DNA from 2 places in the Sphingomonas flavida genome. Region 2 is predicted to be linked to the other one. Evidence: riboswitches for the same ligand, from Rfam matches in the RefSeq annotation. Region 2 holds a riboswitch; the other holds the start of a gene.
What was found. A riboswitch is a leader RNA that binds a small molecule or an ion and turns the genes downstream of it on or off. The one in region 2 is predicted to bind cobalamin.
Positions count from the first base shown of each region.

Region 1: it holds a riboswitch for cobalamin, as region 2 does, so the genes downstream of both, U1703_RS03900 (TonB-dependent receptor) here and U1703_RS02715 (HoxN/HupN/NixA family nickel/cobalt transporter) in region 2, are expected to answer to the same signal.

Region 1 covers NZ_JAXOJH010000002.1:364,408-371,307, forward strand. Annotated here, with positions in the region: gene U1703_RS03885 (SMP-30/gluconolactonase/LRE family protein) at 1-197, opposite strand, end outside; gene U1703_RS03890 (glutaredoxin domain-containing protein) at 324-590, shown strand; gene U1703_RS03895 (Gfo/Idh/MocA family protein) at 806-1,723, opposite strand; cobalamin riboswitch at 1,897-2,121, shown strand; gene U1703_RS03900 (TonB-dependent receptor) at 2,297-4,456, shown strand; gene U1703_RS03905 (PepSY-associated transmembrane domain-containing protein) at 4,476-5,876, shown strand; gene U1703_RS03910 (Lrp/AsnC family transcriptional regulator) at 5,849-6,346, opposite strand; gene U1703_RS03915 (tryptophan 2,3-dioxygenase) at 6,452-6,900, shown strand, end outside.
Region 2 covers NZ_JAXOJH010000002.1:114,518-121,417, reverse strand. Annotated here, with positions in the region: gene U1703_RS02715 (HoxN/HupN/NixA family nickel/cobalt transporter) at 1-1,048, opposite strand, end outside; cobalamin riboswitch at 1,204-1,419, opposite strand; gene U1703_RS02710 (septal ring lytic transglycosylase RlpA family protein) at 1,529-2,107, shown strand; gene U1703_RS02705 (hypothetical protein) at 2,179-2,382, shown strand; gene U1703_RS02700 (IS1182 family transposase) at 2,448-3,884, shown strand; gene U1703_RS02695 (diguanylate cyclase domain-containing protein) at 4,076-5,230, opposite strand; tRNA gene U1703_RS02690 (tRNA-Pro) at 5,741-5,817, opposite strand; gene yajC (preprotein translocase subunit YajC) at 6,010-6,360, shown strand; gene secD (protein translocase subunit SecD) at 6,365-6,900, shown strand, end outside.

The sequences.
Region 1 (6,900 bases), 250 kb from region 2:
CCGCCGCGCGGCACCCAGACCGGCCCCTCGGCCCAGCGGATGCCAGTCGCGATCACCTCGGGCTCGGTGCCCGGCGCGATCATGCGGTCGAGCGCGGGGGACAGGCGACGAAGACGCGGCGCGCCCTGTGCCGCCGCGACGGGCGCGGCCATGAGCGCAAGGCCTGCGGCCAGGACGGAGCGGCGATCGGGTGTCATGTCCATGATGATGCGCGAAGCCTGGAAGCCGCGCAAGCCACTGATCCGCCTGCCGGTTTGGGTCATCGGGGCGGGGCGATGGAGGGGGTGGGCGGAACCCTTTGGACGGGCCGACGCTGTGGTCGCATGACCCAGAAGGAAAACGACATGGCGGAGCAGAAGACGGCGACCCTCTACCGCATGGTGCTGCCCAAACATACCTGCCCCTTCGGCGTGCGCGCCAAGGAGATGCTGGAGGGAGCAGGCTATGAGGTCGACGACCGCATCCTGTCCTCGCGCGACGAGGTCGAGGCGTTCAAGGCGGAGCAGGACGTCGCCACCACCCCGCAGATTTTCATCGATGGCGAGCGCATCGGCGGCAGCGACGCACTGGAGGCTTATCTCGCCGATTAGGCGCGATCGTTTCTGTTCTGCCGTTCAGGCGACAGCCGGGCGAAAACAGGCCTGCTCTCCCGAACCCCATACCACCCCGGCGAAGGCCGGGGTCCAGTTGGGAAACGGCAAGAGGGGCGTCCAATGATCGCCCAACTGGATCCCGGTCTTTGCCGGGACGGCGCTTGGGGGACATGGGAAACCTTCGCAGGGGAAGAGCGGATGGCCGAAACGCTTCAGGCGGATGGCGGCATCGCCCCCATGGCTTCCGCTGCTTCGGTCATCGCCTCGCACAGAGCATGGGTCGCCAGGATATTATCGGCATCCGTCGCCACCCCGTCGCGGGCGGCGCTCAGGAAGTCGAGGCACATCGCCTCGAACCCGCGCTGCCGGCCGACCGAGGTCCAGTCGCCGCGTCGTGTCCGGACCTCGCTTCCGGCCAGATGCACCTGGTCCGCCATGTTCAGCACCGACCGGCGGAGGCCGCCCCCCATCACGTCCAGCCGTTCCTCGTTCAACCCGCTGTCCCGGTGCATCATGCCGATCGCGGTGAAACCGTCGCCCGCCAGCATCAGTGTGATCGCGGTCAGCAGGCCGTCGACGACCCTGGGTTCGATCACGCGGCGGCGTATCGGCCCCGGCGCCATGAAGAGCAGCGTGTCGGCGACATGGATGAAGTCGTCGAAGATCACACGGCGCGCGACGTCCGGCTGGCGGTGGCGGTGCTTCTCCATGACGATCAGGTCCGCCGTTTCGTCGCGCAGCGTGGCGTAGCAGGGCGCGAACCGGCGGTTGAACCCGATCCGCAGCAAGGTGTCCTGCGCCGCCGCCAGCTCGACGAGCCGTTCGGCCTGTGCCAGCGTATCGGCCAGCGGCTTGTCAACGAAGGTCGCGATTCGCGCCTCGAGCAGTCGCCGGACCAGTGCGGGGTGCGCCTCGGTCGCGGCGTGGACGAAGGCGGCGTCGAACGCGCCGGTCGCCAGCGCCGCGTCCAGCGTGGCATGATGGCCCGCCACCCGCCAGGCGCGGGCGGTGTCGTGTCGCACCTGCGCATTGCGCGTGACGAGATGCAGGGCGATGTCGGGGCGGGACGCCAGGACGGGCAGATAGGCCTTGTGCGCGATATCGCCCAGACCGATGACCAGCACGCGCATGTCCGTCTCTCCTTCGACCCACCGCCATGGAACCGGGGAGGGCTTTCGATCCGTCCGGCTTTCCGCCGTCACGGGGCCGCGTGTCAAACGCCGATGGGACCGCCGTGCCGTCCTCCGCCGTCTTGTACCGCACGGCGCCTTCCCCTATCGATCGCAGCGGCGGTGCCGCGAGGTGCTGTCATGATCGCGTCGGTTCCTCCGGGAGGAGGATGAAAAGGGAATCCGGTGAAGGCGAGTGGTCGCCGAAATCCGGGGCTGTCCCTGCAACTGTAAGCGGCGAGCAAGGCGTGCACCGGCGGGATGATCGCATCCGGCCAGGCCACTGGGGCAACCTGGGAAGGCCGCACACCCGGCGACGACCCGCGAGCCAGGAGACCTGCCGACGTCTGGTCGCTCATGCCTGGTCCAGGGGATGGCCGAGGCACGGTGATGATCCGACGAGCGACGCCAAAGGTGCGGCGGGGGCCGCATGGATGGGTGTGCGCGTGGCCGGTGGCGTCCGGCGGGCATGGCCGTCGCCGCGTGTGCGGAGGGCCCCCGTCGATGTGCGTCAGACGCCCGAAGGACAAGACGATGTCGTGTATTTCCCTGAATGCCGCCGCCCCGGCGATATTGCTCGCGCTGGGTGCCGCCCCCGCGATCGGACAGGTGGCCGAGCCCCGTGCCAATGAGGGGGGCAGCGACAGTGCCACCATCCTCGTCATCGGCGAAAAGGACGGTGGCGTGCTGACCATGCCCAATGCGACGGCCAGCCGGTTGAACCTGACGCCGCTGGAAACGCCCGCCAGCATCGCGACGCTGGACGGCGACACCATCCGTGCGCGCGGGGACCAGTCGCTGGTCGATGCGCAGACCCGCGCACCGGGGATCACCAGCGTCGCCAATCTGGGCAATGGCGGCACCGCGCTCGCCGCGCGCGGCTTTGCGGGGCAGGGGTCGGTGCTGCAACTGATCGACGGCGTGCGGCTGTTTCCGGCGGCGGGGACGATCACCTTTCCGACCGACCCTTGGATGGTCGAGCGGGTCGACGTGCTGAGCGGCCCGGCCTCGGTCCTGTACGGGCAGGGCGCGCTGGGCGGTGCGGTGAACGTCGTGATGCGGCGGCCCGACGCCCGGCGCACCTCCGTGCAGGGTGAGATCGGCTATGGCGCGCAGGACAGCCTGCATGCCGCGGCCGGAATGGGCGGGCCGATCGGCGACACGCTGGCCTATCGGATCGACGGCAGCTGGCGGCGCTCGGACGGTTATGTCGATCGGGGATCGTCGCGCAGCCTGGCGCTGGCGGGGACACTGCGCTGGACGCCGCTTCCGACACTGGCGATCACGTTGCGCGGCGATCATGGCGACCAGCGGCCCATGGCCTATTTCGGAACGCCGCTGATCGCGGGGCAGCTCGATACGCGTAACCGGCGGGCGAACTACAATGTCGCCGATGCGCGGCTTCGCTTTCGGGACGATCGCGCCACGCTTCAGGTCGATTGGACGCCAAACGACTGGATCAGCTTCTCCAACACCACCTATCGCCTGACCAGCGACCGGTTCTGGCGCAATCTGGAAAGCTATGCCTGGGTCGCGCCCGTGGGAGCGGGGTCGGGCACGATCCAGCGCAGCGACAATTATGGCATCCGCCACGATCAGACGCAGTGGGGTAACCAGGCGGCCGTCACGCTGAAGACGCCGATCCGGGGCGCGGTGGGCAATGCGCTGGTCCTGGGCTTCGACGCCAATCTGGTCCGGTTCACGCACGAGAATAATTTCGGATCAGACGCGCAGGTCGACATGGTCGATCCCTTCCGCTTCGACCCCGGCCGGTTCCTGGATACGCAGGGGATCGCGCCGCGATACCGCACGCGGACCGGCGAATGGGCGATCTTCGCCGAGGACCGGGTGACGCTGGGCGGGGGAGTGTCGATCGTCGGCGGCGTGCGGCACGAACAGGACCGGGTGCAGCGCTGGTCGATCGCCTATCCGCAGGGAACACCGGCCGAGACCTTCGCCCTCGATCGCACCTATCGCAACACGACCTGGCGCATCGGCACGGTGTGGCAGCCGCAGGCGACGCTGTCGCTCTACGCGCAATATGCGACCGGGGTCGATCCGCTGGGCACGCTGACCACGGTCACCACGGGGCAGGTGGCATTCAGCAATGCGCGCGGCCACCAGGTCGAGGTCGGCGCGAAGGCGTTGTTCCTGGACGGGCGCGGCACCGCGACGCTGGCCGCCTATCGTATCGTCAAGACCGGGCTGCTGGCGCAGCGGACCCTGTCGAGCCCGATCGAACAGGTGGGGCAGCGATCCGCGCAGGGGATCGAGGCGGCGGTGACGCTCGACGTGACGCGCACGGTGGGCATCGACGCCAATGGATCGGTGCTGGATGCGCGGTTCGATGATTTCCTGTCGGGCGGCATCAGCTATGACGGCAACACGCCGCCCAACATCGCCGAGACGATGGCCAATGTCTGGCTGCGCTGGGATGCCACCCGGCGGGTCCAGGCGCGCGCCGGGCTGCGCTATGTCGGGCGACGTTTCTCGGACAATGCCAACCGTTTCCGCATCCCCGGCTATGCGACGGTGGATGCGACGATCGCCTATGCGCTGACCGATCATCTGGCGGTCGATCTGCGGGCCGCCAACCTGTTCGACAAAGCGTATGCGACCACCAGCTATGGCGACGAACAATGGCTGCTCGGCCGTCCGCGTTCGATCGACGTGGCGCTTCGTGCCGCTTTCTAAGGCGACGCGGCGGGCAATCTTGCGCTGGCTGTTCCTGACCCATCGCTGGGTCGGGATCGTCACCTGCCTGTTCTTCGCGATGTGGTTCGCCTCGGGGCTGGTCATGCTCTTCGTGCCCTATCCCGCGCTGTCGCCCGCCGCGCGCTGGCAGGGCGCGGCGGCGATCGACTGGGCCAGGGTCGACGTTGCGCCACCTCTGGCACCGGGCGCGGCGGGCCTGGTGCTGGAGATGCGTGGGGCAGAGCCGGTCTGGCGGATCGAGCAGGCGGACGGGACCATCCGGACCCGCGCCGCACGCCGCGCCGCCATACTCGCCCCGGTGGACGAGCAGCTGGCCCGCCAGGCCGCCGTCGCCTTTGCCGGAACGCCGGTCCGCTCCGCCGAGCGGCTGATGCGTGACCAATGGACGGTGGCGGGCGGTTTCGACCGGCATCGTCCGCTTTGGAAGGTGTCGCTCGCCGACGCGGCGGGTACGGTTCTCTATGTCTCGTCGGCCACCGGCCTGCCGGTACAGCGGACCACCGCGAGTCAGAGGATGTGGAACTGGCTCGGTTCGGTGCCGCACTGGCTGTACCCGACCATCCTGCGGCAGGATCAGCCGCTATGGCGGCAGGTCGTCCTGTGGGTGGCGGGGCCGGGTATCGCAGTGGCGCTGACAGGGTTGTGGATCGGCATCTTGCGTGCACGCTTCGGGCAACGGCGTTACCGGGCGGGGCGGATCAGTCCCTATCACGGCTGGATGCTCTGGCATCATGTCAGCGGCTTGGTCGGCGGGCTGTTCCTGCTCAGCTGGATCGTCAGCGGGTGGCTTTCCGTCGATCCGGGGCGGCTTTTCGCCGGGACCACGACCGCGCCAGCGGCTCTGGCGCGCTATCGTGCGCTGACGATGGCGCCGGGACTGACGCTCGCGCGGCTGGCGGCGGCGGCACCGCAGGCGCGGACGGTCGAGATCATCGGTAGCGCCGGGCAGATGCGGGTCGTGATCGACCGTGCGTCGGACCGGGCCCGCATCCTCGAGGCCGCGACCCTGGCCGCGCCGCATGGGGGTGACCGGATGTGGGGCCATGCGACGGCGGCGCTGGTCCCGGATGGTCGCCTCTGGCAGGTCGATCGACTGGGCGAGCGTGATGCCTATTGGCCCGCGACCGCAACGCTGCCGGTGCTGCGTCAGCGTTTCGACGATCCCGCACGGACCTGGCTCTATGTCGATCCGGCCACCGGCGAGGTCCTTGCGCGGCAGGACCGGGCGCGGCGGCTCTATCGCTGGGTCTTCGATCTGCTCCACTGCTGGGACTGGCCCTGGCTGCTCGAGCGGCGGGTGCTGCACGACGGAATGATCCTGATCCTTTCCGCCTTCGGGCTGATCCTGTCAGTCACCGGTATCCGGCTGGGTTATCGCCGGGTCATGAAGCGCGCCTGAGCCGCCTGCACCGCGCGGGCAAGCGGGGCGGGGGGCTTGATGACCTTCAGGCTGATCGTGGTGTGGGTGCGGGTGACGCCCGGCAACAGGGTCAGCTGGTCGCGCAGCAATCCGTCCAGCGCCTCGACGTCGCGACAGGCGATCTTGAACAGATAATCGGCCTCGCCCGCGATCGAGTGGCATTCCAGGATCGCGGGATCGTCCATCACCGCCGCCTCGAACGCATCGCGCTGGCTGGCGTCGATCGCGACCTGGACATGCGCGACGACGCTGAGGCCCAGCGCGGCGGGGTCGATCTCGGCGCGATAGCCGCGAATGACCCCCGCCTCCTCCATCGCCTGCACCCGGCTCCAGCACGGCGTCTTGGACAGGCCATGCTCGGCGGCCAGCGTCGCGAAGGACTGTCGGCCGTTCCGCTCCAGCGATTCCAGTAGGCCGAAGTCGACGGGGTTCAGCTTTGTGCGGGACATCGGTCTGCTATTTCCCTGTCGAACGGAACATCGTTCCGCCCATGCTATCACCCACCCGCGATTTTGCGAACAATGTCCCCGTATGGCCGGTATAAGGTCCGGGCCATGGAAGCACGCGATCCCCGGCCCGCCGACATGACCTATGGCGATTATCTGCAACTCGACCGGCTGCTCGCCTGTCAGGCGCCCCTGTCGGGAACGCATGACGAGTTGCTGTTCATCGTCATCCACCAAGCGTCCGAATTGTGGCTGAAGCTGTGCCTGCACGAGCTGGAGGCGGCGCGGCATGCGATCATCGCCGACCGGCTGGGGGTGGCGTTCAAGATGATGGCGCGGGTCGCGCGGGTGCAGGCCCAGCTGATCCAGAGCTGGGACGTGCTGGCGACCATCACCCCGGCGGATTATACCGCGATGCGCGGCAAGCTGGGTTCCAGCTCGGGCTTCCAGTCGGCGCAGTATCGCGCGCTGGAATTCATGATGGGCAACAAGAACCCGGCGATGATCGCCGTCCATGAGCTCGATGGGGCCGCCCATGCGATGCTGGCCGAAGCAGC
Region 2 (6,900 bases):
CCGCGCCGGGCTTGGCAATTCGCGCCTCCATCGCGGCGAACCCGCGCCAGCGATAGAGGAGGAAACTCGCTCCCCAGCAGAGCACGAACAGCCCGACGATCGCGAAGCCGAGTATATTGAAATGCTCGGACAGCTCGCCTGCATAACGGAACGGCCCCGAGGTCCAGCCGAACCGCTCGGCCAGCAGCGCGGTCGCCTGGATACCGCCGATCACCAGCGCGACCAGTGCCGAGACGAGCGTGATCGTCATATTGTAGTAGAGCTTGCGCAAGGGGTGGACGAACGCCCACTCATACGCCCCCAGCATGACGAGCCCATCGGCGGTGTCGATCAGCGCCATGCCGACCGCGAACAGCACCGGGAAGACCAGGATCGTCGCCAGCGACACGCCGTCCGCCGCATGCGAGCCCGAGAGACCCAGGATCGCCACCTCGGTCGCGGTGTCGAAGCCCAGCCCGAACAGGAAGCCCAGCGGCGCCATGTGCCAGCTCCGCCGGATCAGCCGGAACAGCGGACGGAACAGGCGCGACAGCGGCCCCTGCCCCGAAAACAGCATGTCGGCATCCGCCTCGGCCATCGGCTCGCCGCGCGCGACGCGGCGGAAACGGGTCCACACGTCGCGCAGGATGATCAGGTTCATGATCGCGATGGCGAACAGGAAACTGGCCGAGACGATGGTGGCGATCGTCCCGCCGCTCTGCCCGAACGCCTCGAAATCGGACAGGGTGCTGGCGGCAAGCGCGACCGTGGTCGCCGCGATCAGGACGATGGCGGAATGGCCGATCGCGAACCACAGGCCGACCGCGATGGGCCGCTGGCCGTCCTGCATCAGCTTGCGGGTGACATTGTCGATGGCCGCGATGTGATCGGCATCGACCGCATGACGCAACCCCAGGCTATAGGCGAGCAAGGCGGTGCCCAGCATCAGGCTGTTGCCCGCGAACACGCTCAGCGCCCAGCCCCAGACGGCGATATTGACGATGACAAGCGCACCCATCAGCCACGTGACGCGGCGCTTGAGCGAGGGTCGGATGGAAACTTCGGACATGGGCGGATCTCTTCCCCCGGGCGCCATGGCGACAAAGGCCGACCGGGCCGACCACAGACGGACGCACGTCAGAGTCGGATTCGATTCGCATCGGCCACGTGGCGTCGCTCACATGATACAATATATCTTCGCCATGACCATCCCCTGGATCGCGGCAAGAGCGACTCGCATCGGCAGGTCTCCTGGCTCGCGGGTCGAAGCGTCGGCGATGCAGCCTTCCCGGATCGCTCCAGTGGCCGTGCCTCGCGCCCCAATAAGGGAACGGGACACCAGCGTCGCGCGCTCACCGCTTACAGTTGCAGGGACAGCCGGGGATTTGCACCCCGTTCCCGTTTCAAGCCCCGAGGGGCACCGGTGCGATTGACCGGCGATCGGGCTGGAAGCCCATACCGGTCGGCACGGGGATAGTCTGCGGCGGATGGAGGCGCAAACCGCTTTATCACCCCCATCTCGCGGCCTAATCCGGAACCCATGGTGGATATGAGACGATGGTGCCGCTGGGGGCGCCGCTGGGCACCGGCGGCGGCCTGCCTGGTGGCGGCCTGTTCGGGCGGGAATTACCGGCCGGTCAGCGACACGCCGGTGCGGATCGGGCGGCCCTATACGGTACGCGGCGTCACCTATGTCCCCGCCGAGGACGCGACCTACGACATGCTGGGCTATGCCAGCTGGTATGGCGGCGAATCGGGCAAGCGCACTGCGAACGGCGAACGCTTCCGCCCCGGCTGGGCCACGGCGGCGCACACCACCCTTCCCCTGCCCAGCTATGTCGAGGTGACGGCGCTGGATACCGGGCGACGGATCATCGTGCGGGTCAACGATCGCGGGCCGTTCGCGGGATCGTCGCGGATCATCGACCTGTCACGCGGCGCGGCCGAGCAACTGGGCCTGCGCGCGGTCGGCAAGGCCGCGGTACGGGTGCGCCGCGTCGAACCGGACGAAAAGGACCGCGAACGCCTGCGCCACGGCAAGGCGGCCCGGCCCTTGCCGCCGGTATCGGACGCCGTGCGGGCGAACCTCTTGTCACAGATCGCGGCAGCCGGGATGACGGTGCGTTAGGAGCGGCAGCTTTGCCCAATAGCAGACGCTGCAACTTGCTGGTATGTCAGGAAGCGACCGGGAGAGCAGCTGTGAGCCAGATGATGCTAAATGCGATAGGCCTGGCCGCTATCATCGTGTTCCTGATCGTCGACTATCTCTTCCTCCGCGTGGTTCTGCGATCTTTAATCTGGATCGTGGACCGTCTGCCGCTCTATCGGGCCGGAGGGCGCTACAGGTCGCAGTCGTCACCCGAAAAATATGCTCGGTTTCGCAAGCCGCATAACGGCAGCTAACGCCCGAGGCTGTGTAAAAACTTCGGAATCTGCTATGGTTTTCCGACGTTTCGGGAGGCTTGGGCATGGGCCGTTTCGTTCAGGGGGAAGACCGTCGGCAGGACTATCTGCTGCCTGCATCGCTTGATGATTACGTATCGGCAGATAACCCGGTTCGCGCGGTCGAGGCGTTCATCGATGCGCTGGATCTGAAGGCGCTGGAGTTCGCGGGCATGACGCCGGCCAAGACGGGGCGGCCCGCCTATCATCCGGCGACGATGCTCAAGATCTACCTCTACGGCTATCTGAACCGGATCCAGTCGAGCCGGCGGCTCGAGCGTGAAGCACAGCGCAACGTGGAATTGATGTGGCTGACGGGGCGGTTGGCGCCCGACTTCAAGACGATCGCCAACTTCCGCCAGGCCAATGGCGCTGCGATCCGGGCGGTGTGCAGCCAGTTCATCGTTCTGTGCCGGCAATTGGGGCTGTTCACGCGCGCGGTGGTCGCCATCGATGGCAGCAAGATGAAGGCGGTCAACAACCGCGACAAGAACTACACGGCCGCGAAGGTCGCCTCGCGGATGAAGCAGGTGCAGGACAATATCGACCGGTATCTCGACGCGCTTGATCGTGCCGACCGCGAAGAAAGTGACATTGCCGAGCCGAAGGCGAAGCGATTGACGGAGAAGATCGCCCGGTTGCGCACGCAGTTGCGCGATCTTGCGGTACGCGAGGAGGAAGTCCGGAATGCGCCGGACCAGCAGGTGTCGCTGACCGATCCGGACGCCCGCGCCATGGCGAGTGCGGGGCGCGGCACGAGCATCGTCGGCTACAATCTCCAGGCGGCCGTCGATGCCGAACATCACCTCATCGTCGCGCACGAGCTTTTGAACATTGGATATGACCGCGGGCAACTTGCCCTCATGGCGGCGAAAGCCAAGGACGCCATGGGGGTGGAGGCTTTGGATGCCATTGCCGACAAGGGCTATTTCAAGGGCGAGGACATCCGGACCTGCGGGGGGATGGGCGTTACCGCCTTCGTGCCCAGGCCGCTGACCTCGGGGGCGAAGGCGCAAGGTCGCTTCGGCAAGCAGGACTTCGTCTATCTGGAGCAGGAAAACGTCTATCGCTGTCCCGCCGGTGAAGACCTGATCTATCGGTACACCTCGGTCGAGGCCGGTATGACGCTCCATAGCTACTGGAGCTCGAACTGCCAGACATGCGCGCTCCATGACCAATGCACGACCGGCAAGGAACGCCGGGTCAAACGATGGGAACATGAGGCAGTCGTCGAGGCGATGGAGCGGCGCTTTGATCGTGCGCCAGAGGCCATGCGGATCCGCCGGCAGACTGTCGAACATCCGTTCGGCACGCTGAAAGCATGGATGGGCTCGACGCACTTCCAAACGAAAACGCTGAAGCACGTCAGAACCGAGGCCTGCCTCCATATTCTGGCCTATAACTTCAAGCGGCTGATTGCCATCCTCGGCGTCCGGGCAATGATCGCAGCAATTCAGAGCTGAGCGCCAACGCTCAACCTTCAACGCGCCGCGCCGAAAATACTGACCAGCTGCTGTGAAGCCGTTTTTACACGGCCTGGCCCAGTCCCTGCCATTCCCAAAACTCAATTCCATACGAGACGGCGAAGGCACGGCATACGCAGGCTGGACTAACAGTTTTGCCAGCGGAGACCGGGTGCGCGATGTCGCCATCGTCAGGTAACAATCCGAAGATCACCCCCGGCGAGGCGGTCCATGTGGTCGACATGTCCTTGCGATACACCGCCGCCCGCACGCTTGACCTGATACGATGCCAGATCGGCCGCACGCACGAGCGCGTCGAAATCCATGCCGTCATCATATGCGACCGCGAACCCCAGGCTTGCTCCGACATACACGCTGGTGTCGCCGATATCGTATGGCTTGCGCAACGTCGCGAGTAGCTGATCCGCCAACGATATGGCGTCCTCGGTGCAAGCAACGCCGCCCTGGAGGATCGCAAACTCGTCTCCGCCCAGCCGTGCAGCCGCAGCACCCGGTGCAGAGGCTCGGATGCGCCGGGCAACATCGACGAGCACCTGGTCGCCTGCGGCATGGCCATGACAATCGTTGATGGGCTTGAACCCGTCGAGATCGAAGCAATGAATTGCGAGGCCGCCCGGCGTGCCCGATGTCACGCGAAACGCCTCTCTGAACCCCAGACGATTGAGAAGCCCCGTCAGGGGGTCGTTGCGTGCCAGCGTCGCCATATCCAGCTCGGTCGCGATATGGCGCACGGCATTGCGATAGACGTGTCGGACCGTCTCGAAACTGCCTGCAAGAAACACGGCGAACATTGCCGCCGTGACCCGGTGCGGAACATCGCTCCAAAAGCAGCATGCCACTATGACGGGAACAGCGGCAACGATCAGCGCCGCGACCGCCAGCGCGGGACAAACGGCAAGACGCGCCACTACACCCGCGCAATAGGCGAACAGGAGCGCCGTCCCGAGTACATGCCATTCCGCGTCGATATGGAAAAATAGCAGGCTCACCGTTGCTGCGATCGAAGTTGCTGTGGCCAGCGTCACGACCAAATGCCGCTGTTGGTAGAAGCGGGCGGTAGAAGCACAGTGTGTTTCATTCCTCAGTGCCTCACGCTGGTAGCTCATCAGGAACAGTTTTCCGCCTGTTCCTGCCGCTCCCGTCAGCGCGGCAAGGGCGAAAACAGGATTGCCAATCCGGAGCCAGGCCAGCGACGCGATACCGACCAAAGTGATCCCCATGATTGCGGTGGGTACCGCGCTGTACGCCAGATCCGAAATCAACGCCGCATAGACATCGGGATCTATACGGCAGGGAGCGGTCTGCGTGAGTTGGGGGCGCTTCATAATGGTGAAACCCGGCGATCAAGGGGAACGGGACAATTACATTCGCATGGGAATGTCTAACGCAATGTTATTACGAGATATCACGGGATTGATCGGCGCGCACTGGCTGCAGTGTCGCGTCGCCGGCTGTCCTTGGGCACCAGCGACGGGGAGGATTGCCGATCTCACTCCCATCCGTAGCAGCCGCTGATGGTGAGACCGGAGAGGATCAATGTCGCTGCCCCGATCCAGACGTTACGCCCGATCGTGATTGGCCTGCCAACCTCCAACGCCCTGGAGCGTAATGACGAGTTGCGCAAGTGGTCAGCCGTGAGGGGGGTGGACGCCGGGACCGATTTCCGTGACGGCGCCTATCCACCAATAGCAGACAATCAGTCCGGGCATCTTGATCCGCCATGGGGCAAAGGTCTTCCCGGCGCCCACGTCATGCCGAACTAACAGGACACGCCCAACACGAAAAAAGCGGGCTTTCGCCCGCTCTATCGTCGTCCACCGATGTCAGTAGAAGATTGGTCGGGGCGACAGGATTCGAACCTGCGACCCCCACACCCCCAGTGTGATGCGCTACCAGGCTGCGCTACGCCCCGACCGAGCGGCGGCCTCTAGGCGGGTTTTATCCGGGATGCAAGCCTTGATGTTGCGATACCGCCGACACCACATCCGCCTCTCCATTGCGCCTGTCCGCCTGCGATGGTAGCGGGCAGGCTATCCGACATGGGGGCTTGTCGATCGTCATCGGTCGACCGGTGCCCGTGCCCATTCAGCATAGACGGGTCCGAATGTTCATTCCCTTCACCGCCCCAGTCGCCGCGGCCGCCGCCGCAACCGGGGCCGCCGGCTCCAGCGGCGTCGCCTCGTTCATCAGCCTCGCGCCGCTGATCGTCGTCTTCGTCGTCTTCTACTTCCTGATGATCCGCCCGCAACAGCGCCGCATGAAGACGCTGCAGGCGTCGATCGAGGCGGTCAAGAAGGGCGATCAGGTCACCACGGCGGGCGGCATCGTCGGCAAGGTGACCCGCGTCGAGGACCAGCTGGTCGAGGTCGAGATCGCGCCGAACGTCCGCGTCCGCGTGGTCAAGGCGACGCTGACCGACATTCTCGATCCCACCGCCAAGCCCGCGAACGACTGACCCCATGCTGGATTTCCCCCGCTGGAAGGTCGCTTCCATCATCGCGCTGCTGGGCGCGCTGTGCCTGCTGGCGATCCCGAGCTTTCTGCCCGAAAGCATGACCGACAAATGGGGGGCGATCCCCCATCCGCGCGTCAACAAGGGTCTCGACCTGGCGGGCGGCAGCTATCTGCTGCTGGAGGCGGACACCGCCGACCTCGCCAATACGCGGCTGGAGACGATGCGCGACCAGGTCGCGGCCGAGATGCGGCGCGGCAATCCGCGCATCGACATCGGCGACATCTCGGTGCGTAACGGCCAGCTCAGCTTCATGCTGCGCGATCCGTCGCAGGTCGATGCGGCGCGCGAGCGGCTGCTGACGATCACCGGCGGCGGGGCGGGCATGACCGGCCAGCGCGAATGGGACATCAACGTCGTCGACACCTCGCGCTTCGTCCTGAAGCCGACCCAGGCGGGCCTGACCCAGGCGGTCGACACCGCGATGAAGACCGCGACCGAGGTCGTCCGGCGCCGTATCGACGCGCTGGGCACCAAGGAGCC